3 regions of the Pseudarthrobacter sp. O4 genome follow, and region 3 is predicted to be linked to each of the others. Evidence: riboswitches for the same ligand, from Rfam matches in the RefSeq annotation. Region 3 holds a riboswitch; each other region holds the start of a gene.
The links. Region 3 has a riboswitch for S-adenosylmethionine ahead of metX (homoserine O-acetyltransferase MetX). Riboswitches for the same ligand answer to the same signal wherever they lie in the genome.
Positions count from the first base shown of each region.

Region 1: linked by a shared signal. The riboswitch ahead of ACQCSU_RS09790 (DUF1737 domain-containing protein) and the one ahead of metX (homoserine O-acetyltransferase MetX) in region 3 are both predicted to bind S-adenosylmethionine.
Region 2: linked by a shared signal. The riboswitch ahead of ACQCSU_RS05320 (aminotransferase class V-fold PLP-dependent enzyme) and the one ahead of metX (homoserine O-acetyltransferase MetX) in region 3 are both predicted to bind S-adenosylmethionine.

Region 1 is NZ_CP189591.1:2,127,468-2,130,730, forward strand. It holds gene ACQCSU_RS09780 (glycosyltransferase) at 1-385, opposite strand, end outside; gene ACQCSU_RS09785 (ATP-grasp domain-containing protein) at 372-1,316, opposite strand; SAM riboswitch class IV at 1,688-1,803, shown strand; gene ACQCSU_RS09790 (DUF1737 domain-containing protein) at 1,901-2,149, shown strand; gene ACQCSU_RS09795 (rhodanese-like domain-containing protein) at 2,146-2,556, shown strand; gene ACQCSU_RS09800 (O-succinylhomoserine sulfhydrylase) at 2,557-3,263, shown strand, end outside.
Region 2 is NZ_CP189591.1:1,173,913-1,177,175, forward strand. It holds gene ACQCSU_RS05315 (glutamyl-tRNA reductase) at 36-1,370, shown strand; SAM riboswitch class IV at 1,475-1,588, shown strand; gene ACQCSU_RS05320 (aminotransferase class V-fold PLP-dependent enzyme) at 1,624-3,090, shown strand; gene ACQCSU_RS05325 (class I SAM-dependent methyltransferase) at 3,161-3,263, shown strand, end outside.
Region 3 is NZ_CP189591.1:3,964,798-3,968,060, forward strand. It holds gene ACQCSU_RS18340 (bifunctional o-acetylhomoserine/o-acetylserine sulfhydrylase) at 1-1,204, shown strand, start outside; SAM riboswitch class IV at 1,319-1,434, shown strand; gene metX (homoserine O-acetyltransferase MetX) at 1,446-2,657, shown strand; gene ACQCSU_RS18350 (MFS transporter) at 2,875-3,263, shown strand, end outside.

The DNA.
Region 1 (3,263 bases), 1.8 Mb from region 3:
CGCCTGGCTGTCCCAGGACCTTGATTCGAGGATCCCCGGCGGCGAGACCGGCCATCAGTTCGGCCGTGTTGTCCGTGGAGCCGTCGTCGACGAGGATGACCTCGTACCGGGTGTAGCGGGTGAGCTGGACGGACCGGACGCAGTTTTCGATGACGGCGGCCGCGTTGAAGGCCGGGACGACGATCGACACGCTTGGCCATTCGTCCCAGAGCGTCGGAGCCCCCCGGCGCCGCCGGCTGGCCGCCCGGACCTCGAAGCACACTGCCAACGGCACGGCGAGCAGCCGGACGAGGCCGAACACGAGGACCGGCAGACCGGTGATGAGTACGCCGGGGAGGAGCAGGCCCGGGTGGATTCCCGGCTCAGCTGAGTCAAACCAGGGCATGGGCGTATGCTCCGGTTCCCTGCCGGAATGACGCAGGATTGAAGGACGGCAGGTTGAAGGAGGCCAGCACGGCGTCGAGCAGCTCGGGCGCCGCTTCGCTGTGGGCGCCAAACCGGGCGTTCATTTCCAGCACCACCGGAGTCCCGTCGGCCCGGCGGCGGACGGTAAGTTCGACCGGGCCGGTCAGCCCCAGCGAACGGACGGCGGCCATCGCCACATTGCCCACATCCATTGCCTCCCCGGCCGCGGCGCGGCGGACGGCTATCGCGTTGACCACGTACTGATCTGCGCGCCCGGTCTTTTCCACCACGACCGCAAACGGGGCCGTACCGTTGTGGGCGGGGGTTCCGAAGACCACGGGCACATATTCCGTTCCGGGAATGTATTCCTGCACGATCTGCCCGTCCGGCAGTCCTGCCCAGTCGACGTCCACGCTTCCGTCCACGACAATCACCCCGCATCCGCCGCGGGAAACCCGGGGCTTGACGACCACGGGGCCGTCCAGCGCGGCCATCGCTGCGTTGGCGCCGGCAAAGTCCCCGGGGACTCCGAACCGCGGGACCGGGACCCCGGCCGACCGCAAGAGCCAGGCTGTGAAGAGCCTATCGCTGGCGACAGCCACCGGCCCGGGCTCGCCTGTGATAACACGGACGTCCCTTCCGAAACCCGCGCGGGCCGCCGAGACTTGCATCAGTTCCTCGCCGGAAGTCGGGATGACCAAATTTATTCCCTCCCGTGCGACCAGCCGGCGCAAAACCGGGATCAGTTCAGGGTCAGCGGCCGGGGGTACCCTGACAGCGGTGACGCCGGTCCCTTCCGGCAGTTCGCGGGCGTCAGCGCCCAGGAAGGGAATGCCCCGGGACCGCAGCTGGGCGGCGAGGGCCAGGCCGGCAGGGCCGCCGGCGCCGGTAATCAGGACACGGGGTTTCACAGTTTCTCCATTCAGTTCTGAGACGGCGGACAGGGCCTGGCATGACCCTGCGCGGTACCCCCTCAAGTTGCGGCGGTTGGCACTTTGAGACCTCTCGGGACCTGTTGCCTGCCTCCCAGTAAAGGCGAGCGCCATATCAGAAGACCCGAGTAGGCGCTACTCGAAACTGTCCCCGGCGGAGATAGTCGGCCGGACAGGTAGATACGTATATTCAGCCGCTGGCTACCCCGACGGACCGCTCCGGTCAAAACACTGCCTGACGTCTCCCGACCGGCTCCGCCGGCGGCGCCGGGAGACGGTTACGGTTACGGTTACGGAACATGACGAGGGCGGCGGTGCGGGCCAGCCCTGCAGATGTTACGTTTTTGGGGAGTAATGAGAACCGGCGCCAAGCCCTGACTGGCCGGTCGGCAACCCTCCCTTTCGCGGCGGGGTGCCTCAGGTGAATACTCGGCATATCGACCCATTCGAGCTGCAAGCGTGAAAGAAGGAGTACCGTCGTGCCTGACGCATCCGCCCCCGCTGTCCCCACCACAGCACCCGCCCCGTCCGCCGCCGTCCCCGGCGCAGCCGCCGAGGAAAAGCTGGCCTACCGCCTGTTCACCGGCCCCGACGACCGCTCCTTCTGCGAGCGCGTTTCGGCGGCGCTGGCCGAAGGCTACGTGCTGCACGGAAGCCCCTCCGCCGCCTTCAACGGCAGCAGCGTCATCGTCGCCCAGGCCGTGGTGCTGCCGGCCGCATTTGCCAGCGCGGACGCCGCCGTCGCCGACGCGGTCGAAGGCCTGGGAATTGACGGCGTCGGCTACGAAGAGACCATCGAGGGCCACGCGTGAGCTACGCCGGAGACCTGGACCCGCAGGAAGCCTGGGCCAAGCTGGAGGCGGGCGCCATCCTGGTGGACGTCCGCACCGAGGCGGAATGGGCCCACATCGGCATCCCGGACACGAAAGCGACGGAAAATGATCCGCTCTTCATCCAGTGGAGCCTGGCCGGCGGCATCCCCAATTCGCAGTTCGTGAAGCAACTGAAGCAGCAGGCGCCGGAGGATTCCGGTACCGAGTTGGTGTTCCTCTGCCGTTCAGGTGCCCGCTCCATCGCCGCCGCAACCGCCGCCACCGAGGCCGGCTTCACCTCCTACAACGTCCTCGAGGGCTTCGAAGGCGAGCCCGACCGCTACGGCGAACGGACCGTCAACGGCTGGAAGAACCGCGGCCTGCCCACCAACCTCGGAAAGAACTAAGTGACTTTCAATCCCGACGCCGCCGGCTGGAGCCCCGACACCCAGGCTGTCCGCGGCGGACTTGACCGCACCGGCTTCCAGGAAACCACCGAGCCGGTCTTCCTCAATTCCGGCTTCGTCTACGAATCCGCCGCCGCCGCCGAGCGCGCCTTCACCGGCGAGGACGAGCGCTTCGTCTACTCCCGCTACGGAAACCCCTCGGTGGCGACCTTCCAGGAACGGCTCCGGCTGCTCGAGGGCACCGAGGCGTGCTTTGCGACGGCGTCCGGCATGTCCGCGGTGTTCACCGCGCTCGGCGCGCTGCTGGGCGCCGGGGACCGTGTGGTCGCCGCCCGCTCGCTGTTCGGCTCCTGCTTTGTGATCCTCAACGAAATCCTGCCGCGCTGGGGTGTGGAAACGGTCTTCGTCGACGGGCCGGACCTGGAGCAGTGGCGCGAGGCGTTGTCGGAGCCGACCACCGCGGTCTTCTTCGAGTCGCCATCGAACCCGATGCAGGAGATTGTGGACATCGCCGCCGTGAGCGAACTGGCCCATGCTGCCGGGGCGACCGTCGTCGTCGACAACGTCTTCGCCACCCCCCTGCTGCAGCGCTGCGGGGACCTCGGCGCGGACGTGGTGGTCTACTCCGGCACCAAGCACATCGACGGCCAGGGCCGGGTGCTCGGCGGGGCGATCCTGGGCACGAAGGCATTCATTGACGGGCCCGT
Region 2 (3,263 bases), 1.9 Mb from region 3:
ACGCGGCCTGGACCTTTTCTGGGAGGAGAACAGCCATGTCCGGAACACATCCAACGGCGGATCCCGCATCCGGGGACTCCGGATCGGGGCCGGTGCTACTGGCGCTCATTGCGAGGTACCGGGATCTGGACCACGATTCGGCTGCGCGGCTGCATGCTGTCTCCACCGAGCTAGCCCCGGACCTCCTCGCCAGCAGTCCCGCCGTTTCCGGATCGCTGGTCTTGTCCACCTGCAACCGCTTCGAAATCTATTGCGAAGTCCCCTCGGCCCGGGACGTTGAGTCCGCGCGGTCCGATGCGCTGGCCGCCCTCTGCCGCTGCTCCGGCCTGCCGGCCGCCCTGCTCACGTCGCATTTCGAGTACGTCCAGGGCGCGTCGGTCCCCGCGCACCTCTTCGCGGTGGCGGCCGGACTGGATTCCGTTGTGGTCGGTGAGCGCCAGGTGTCCGGCCAGGTCCGCCGCGCCCTCGCCGACGCCCAGCTGGCGGGTACGGCCGGCGGACGGTTGAGTCGGCTGTTTCAAGCGGCCTCCCGCGTTTCCAAGGCGGTAGGGGCGCGGACAGCCCTCAGCGCCGCCGGACGATCCATCGCCACCGTCGCCCTGGATCTGGCAGCCATAGGATCCAGCCAGGGAAGCCTGGCCGGGGCATCCGTGGTCCTGGTAGGCACGGGTGCCTACGCCGCGCACGTGGCGGAACTCCTGAGAAGCAGGCAATGCATCAGTGTTGCCGTCTACTCCCACTCCGGGCGGGCCGCTGCATTTGCGGCCGCCCGGGGCGGAACGCCGCTGACAGAGCGGGAGCTGCCCGCCGCCGCCGCCGCGGCAGATGTCATCATCGGCAGCAGCGGCACCGGGGCTCGCATTGGCGCCGCCAGCTTGGCGCGCTGGAGGCAGGACGCAGCCCGTCCGCTTACCGTCATTGACTTGGCTCCCAGCCACGATTTCGACCCGCACGTGGCGGACCTGCCGGGCGTCGAACTGATCACGCTGGGATCCGTGCAGCTTGCCGCTCCCCCAGCGGACGCCGAAGCACTTCGCCTCGCCCATGCCCTGGTCAGGCAGGCTGCCCGGCAATTCGAGGAGCAGGAAGCGATCCGCGCCGTCGACGCCGCCGTCGTTGCCCTGCGCCGGTACATCCAGGACGTCCTCGACGCCGAAATGGAGCGGGTCAGACGGCAACACGGCGGTGGCGCCCCGGCTGAGGACGTGAACATCGCCCTGCGCCGCATCGTCCGGCGGCTGCTCCATACCCCGACCGTCCGGGCCAGGGAGCTGGCCACCGCCGGCCGCCAGGCCGACTACACGGCAGCCCTGGAGGCCTTGTTCGGCCTTGATGTCCAGCTCAGCAGCGCAGCCAGCGCCGCGCCGTAGGCCGCGACGCACCAAAGGCACCAGCCACTGCGGTGCGTAACAAAGCGCTTCACATTCCTGCCCTGCCTTTTCCGCGGCGGCCGGGATGTCCTAGGCTCGAAGCAGGTCACGAGTGCCAGCGCTAAACCCCGGTTTGCTGGCCGGCAACCCTCCATTCGCGGTGGGGTGCCCCGGGTGACGACCTGGCCGGTCCGGAACGGACGCGGCAAGCGCGGATCCCCGGTGCTTGGGGTCCTTTTTCGAGCGAGGTCCCATGACGACTGCCACTTTTCCCGCCACCTTTCCTGCCACTTTTCCTGCCTCCGGCGGGGTCCGCCCCGCCTCCGCAGCGGCGCTCCCCGACCGCTTCGCCGTCGCCGGCAGGCCGCTCGCCGCGGTCACCGGGGCGGAGATCCAGGCCCCGCTGATCCAGGGCGGACACGTCCGCTACGCCAACCTGGACTACGGAGCCTCCGCCCCCGCACTGTCCGTGGTGTCGGCCTACTTGAACGAGATCCTGCCGTTCTACGCCAGCGTCCACCGCGGCGCCGGCTACGCCTCCCAGATCAGCACCTCCGTGTACGAAAACGCCCGCACCATCGTTCGCGAGTTTGTTGGCGGCCGCCCGGGCGACTCCGTGATCTTCACCCGCAACACCACCGACTCGCTGAACCTGCTGGCCGGCTGCCTGCCGGTCAGCGACGGCAGGCACACCGGGGAGGTTCTCTACCTCGATATCGAGCACCACGCCAACCTGCTGCCCTGGCAGACCGTGCCGCACCGCAGCGTCGTGGCCGCCCCCACCCTTGCCGCGACCCTGGACAAGCTGCGCGAACAGCTGGCGCAAGGCGGCATCAGCCTGCTCGCCGTCACCGGCGCCTCCAACGTCACCGGCGAGATCCTGCCCATCCGCACCCTGGCCTCCCTTGCCCACGAGTACGGCGCCCGGATCGTCGTCGATGCCGCCCAGCTCGCCCCGCACCGGCGCATCGACATCACCGCGGACGACGTCGACTACCTCGCCTTCTCCGGCCACAAGCTCTACGCGCCGTTCGGTTCCGGCGTGCTGGTGGGGCGCCCGGACTGGCTCGACGCCGGCACCCCGCACCTGGCCGGCGGCGGAGCCGTCAGCGACGCCAGGCTGGACACGGTCAGCTGGACCACAGGCCCGGCCCGGCACGAGGGCGGCTCCCCCAATGTGTTGGGCGCGGCAACACTGGCCCGGGCCACCCAGGTGATTGCCGCCCTGGACCAGACGCAGTGGTACGCCCACGAGGACACCATCCGCTCCTTCGTCGTCGAGGGTCTCCAGCAGATCGACGGCGTGACGGTCCACCGGATCTTCGCGGACACGGACCCTGAAGGCGACGGGCAGGGCGCCGGCATGATCGGCGTCGTCAATTTTTCCGTCGAAGGCTACGACGCCGGCCTCGTTGCCGCCTACCTTTCCGCCGAACACGGCATCGGACTGCGTGACGGCCGGTTCTGCGCCCACCCGCTGCTCAAGCGGCTCGGCCTGCCCTCGGGCTCGCTGCGGGCCAGCTTCGGCCTCGGCTCGCGGCTCGAGGATGCGCAGCGGCTGCTCGCCGGTATCCAGGAGCTGCGGCGGACCGGCCTCGGCTGGGACTACGTGGTGGATGCCGGCCGCTGGGTGCCGTCCAACGACGCCCGCAGCTACCCTCACTGGGCACCGAACACGCCGGGGACCGCCGGCGCCGCGCCGTGCGCGGTGGCGGAGTAGGCCTCCGCGGTAACCCCACGTGCGGTAAATTCGAAGGGTACCAACCGGACCTGCCCGAAGGAGATCGCACGTGGCACGCGGCGGCCCCACCCTACACAGCGGCCCCAAACTGCAGGAGGACCGCCGCCAGGAACTCGGGCAGAGCTTCCGGGACGGCGGAGCCCACTATGAGC
Region 3 (3,263 bases):
CAGCGCCGAAAGCGCCGCCAACCGCTTCGCGCTTGCCGAACTCGCCCCCATCTACACCCGGATCGGCAATCCCACCCAGGATGCCGTGGAACAGCGGGTGGCCAGCCTTGAGGGCGGCCTCGCGGCCCTGCTGCTGAGCTCCGGCCAGGCCGCGGAGACCTTCGCGATCCTGAACGTCGCCGAGGCCGGCGACCATGTGGTGGCCAGCCCCAGCCTGTACGGCGGAACCTACAACCTGCTGGCCCACACGCTGAAGAAGTTCGGCATCTCCGTGACCTTCGTGGAGGATCCGGACAACCTGGAGCAGTGGCGCGACGCCGTCCGGCCCAACACCAAGCTGTTCTTCGGCGAAGTGGTCTCCAACCCCCGCCAGGACGTCCTGGACATCGAGGGCGTCTCGAAGGTAGCCCACGAGGCCGGTGTCCCGCTGATCGTGGACAACACCCTCTCCACGCCGTACCTGATCCGGCCGATCGAGTGGGGCGCTGACATCGTGGTGCACTCCGCCACCAAGTACCTCGGCGGCCACGGCGCCGCAATCGCCGGCGTGATCGTGGACTCCGGCAACTTCGACTTCGGGAAGGACCCGGAGCGGTTCCCCGGCTTCAACACGCCGGACCCCACGTATAACGGACTCGTCTACGCCCGGGACCTCGGCAAGGACGGCGCCCTCGGCGCGAATCTCTCCTACATCCTCAAGGCCCGCGTCCAGCTCCTGCGCGACCTCGGCTCCGCCGTGTCGCCGTTCAACGCCTTCCTCATCGCCCAGGGGATCGAGACCCTGAGCCTGCGCGTCGAGCGCCACGTCGCCAACGCCACCAAGGTGGCCGAATGGCTCGAGGCCAGGGACGACGTCGAATCGGTCGCCTATGCGGGGCTGCCGTCCAGCCCCTGGTACGAGCGCGGCCGCAAGTACGGCCCCAAGGGGACGGGCGCCGTCGTGGCGTTCAACATCGCCGGGGGAGCGGAGGCCGGCAAGCGCTTCGTCGACGCCCTCGAACTGCACTCGCACGTCGCGAACATCGGCGACGTGCGCTCGCTGGTCATCCACCCGGCGTCGACCACCCACAGCCAGCTGTCGCCGGAACAGCAGACAATTGCCGGCGTCAATCCTGGACTCGTACGGCTTTCGGTGGGTCTGGAACACATTGACGACATCATCGCGGACCTCGACGCCGGCTTCCGCGCGGCCAAGGGCGTCTGAGTCCGCCGGTTCCCGGCACCCCTGCCGCGCAGGGGTGCCGGGAACCACGGCCTCGAGTCACATAGCCGTCATAATCTTCGCCACAACGGCGCCTCGTTTCGTAAGCTAGTGGCAGGTCATGAGTGCCAGTGACAGCCCCGGCTTGCTGGCCGGCAACCCTCCTTTTGCGGCGGGGTGCCCCGGGTGAAGACCTGGCCTGCCGGTCTGCCGACGGCGGGCAAGCGCGAAGTTAGGTCCTCACATGACGATTGCCGTCACCCGCACGGGTGTACCCGGAAGCAAAACCGCCCATATGCCAGCCACCGGCCCGGCCGTCGCGGTGCCCGAAACAGTGCCTGGCGCAGTGCCCGGCGCAGTGCCCGATACCGTGCCCGACGGGACCGTCCGGTACCTCCGGATCGGCGGCCTGGAACTCGAATCCGGCGCCCGGCTGCCCGATGTCACCCTCGCCTATGAAACGTGGGGGACCCTCAACGCGGACCGCTCCAATGCGGTGCTGATCGAGCATGCCCTCACCGGGGACACCCACGTCACCCGCGGTGCCGGCGAGGAGCCCGGCTGGTGGGAGCAGCTCGCCGGGCCCGGCGCCCCCGTGGACACCGACAGGTTCTTTGTTGTCTCCATAAACATCCTCGGTGGCTGCTACGGCTCCACCGGACCCTCGACGCCGGCTCCTGACGGCCGGCCCTGGGGCTCCCGCTTTCCGCTGGTCACCCTGCGGGACACCACCGCCGCCGAAGCCCGGCTGGCCGACGCCCTGGGCATCCGCAGCTGGTATGCCGTGCTCGGCGGATCCCTCGGCGGGGCGCGCGCCCTCGAGTGGGCCGTGACCTTCCCGGAGCGGGTCCGGCGCTGTGCCGTGATTTCCATCGGGGCCAGCAGCACTGCTGAGCAGATCGCCTTTGCCCAGGCCCAGACGCTCGCCATCCGCCAGGATCCGAGTTTCAAGGGCGGGGACTACTACGGCGGCCCGGGACCGGAAGCGGGCCTGGCCCTGGCGCGCCGGATCGCGCACATCACGTACCGCTCCGCCGCCGAACTGGACGGACGCTTCGGCCGGAATCCCCAGGCGTCCGAGGCTCCGCTGGAAGCCGGCTCCCTGGCGGGCCGCGGCCGCTACCAGGTGGAGAGCTACCTCGACCACCAGGGCAACAAGCTGGTCCGGCGCTTCGACGCGAACAGCTACATCGCCATCACCGAGGCCCTCATGAGCCACGACATCAGCCGCGGCCGCGGGGCGCTCGAGGAGGCCCTGGCGCCGGCCACGGCCGAGTTCCTGGTGGCGGCCGTGGACTCGGACCGGTTGTATTTCCCGGCGCAGTCCCGGGTGCTCGCCGAGGCGCTGCCCGGCGAGGTGGAGGTGCAGCTGATCGAGGCGCCGATCGGCCACGACGGCTTCCTGACCGAGATCGGGCAGCTCAGCGGCCAGCTCAGGGAAGGTTTCTTCAGCTGACCCTGCCCGCCGCCCGTCAATGGCCTTAAACCGCCATCGCCTCGGCCGAAACGGCCGCCGATTGTGCATTTTTGCAGATGCGCTCTGCACTAATGGCCGTTGAGGCCGGGGCCGGGAGCGACCATACTCATTGGGAATGATGCCGCGTGTCACAAATCACAGGCGTCCTCTGCCCAATGGTCCATAGGGTGTCGACGGAGACACCGAAGGAGTCACGATGAGTACGGAAAACGCGGCCGCGAGGCGCGCAGAAGAGCCCGACGTCAAAACGTCCGGCCTGAAGAAGGTCGTTGCCGCCTCCATGGCCGGCACCGTGGTGGAGTGGTACGAGTTCTTCCTCTACGCGTCCGCCGCCACCCTGGTCTTCGGCAAGATGTTCTTCCCCAACTCGGGGACCGAACTGGACGGCATCCTCGCCGCTTTCCTCACCTACGCGGTCGGCTTCATTGCCCGCCCCATCGGCGGGATCGTCTTCGGCCACTTCGGCGACAAGTTCGGCCGCAAGCAGCTCCTCCAGCTCAGCATCATCCTGGTCGGTGCCTCCACCTTCGCGATGGGCTGCCTGCCGGGCTTTGCACAGATCGGCTACTGGGCCCCGGCCCTGCT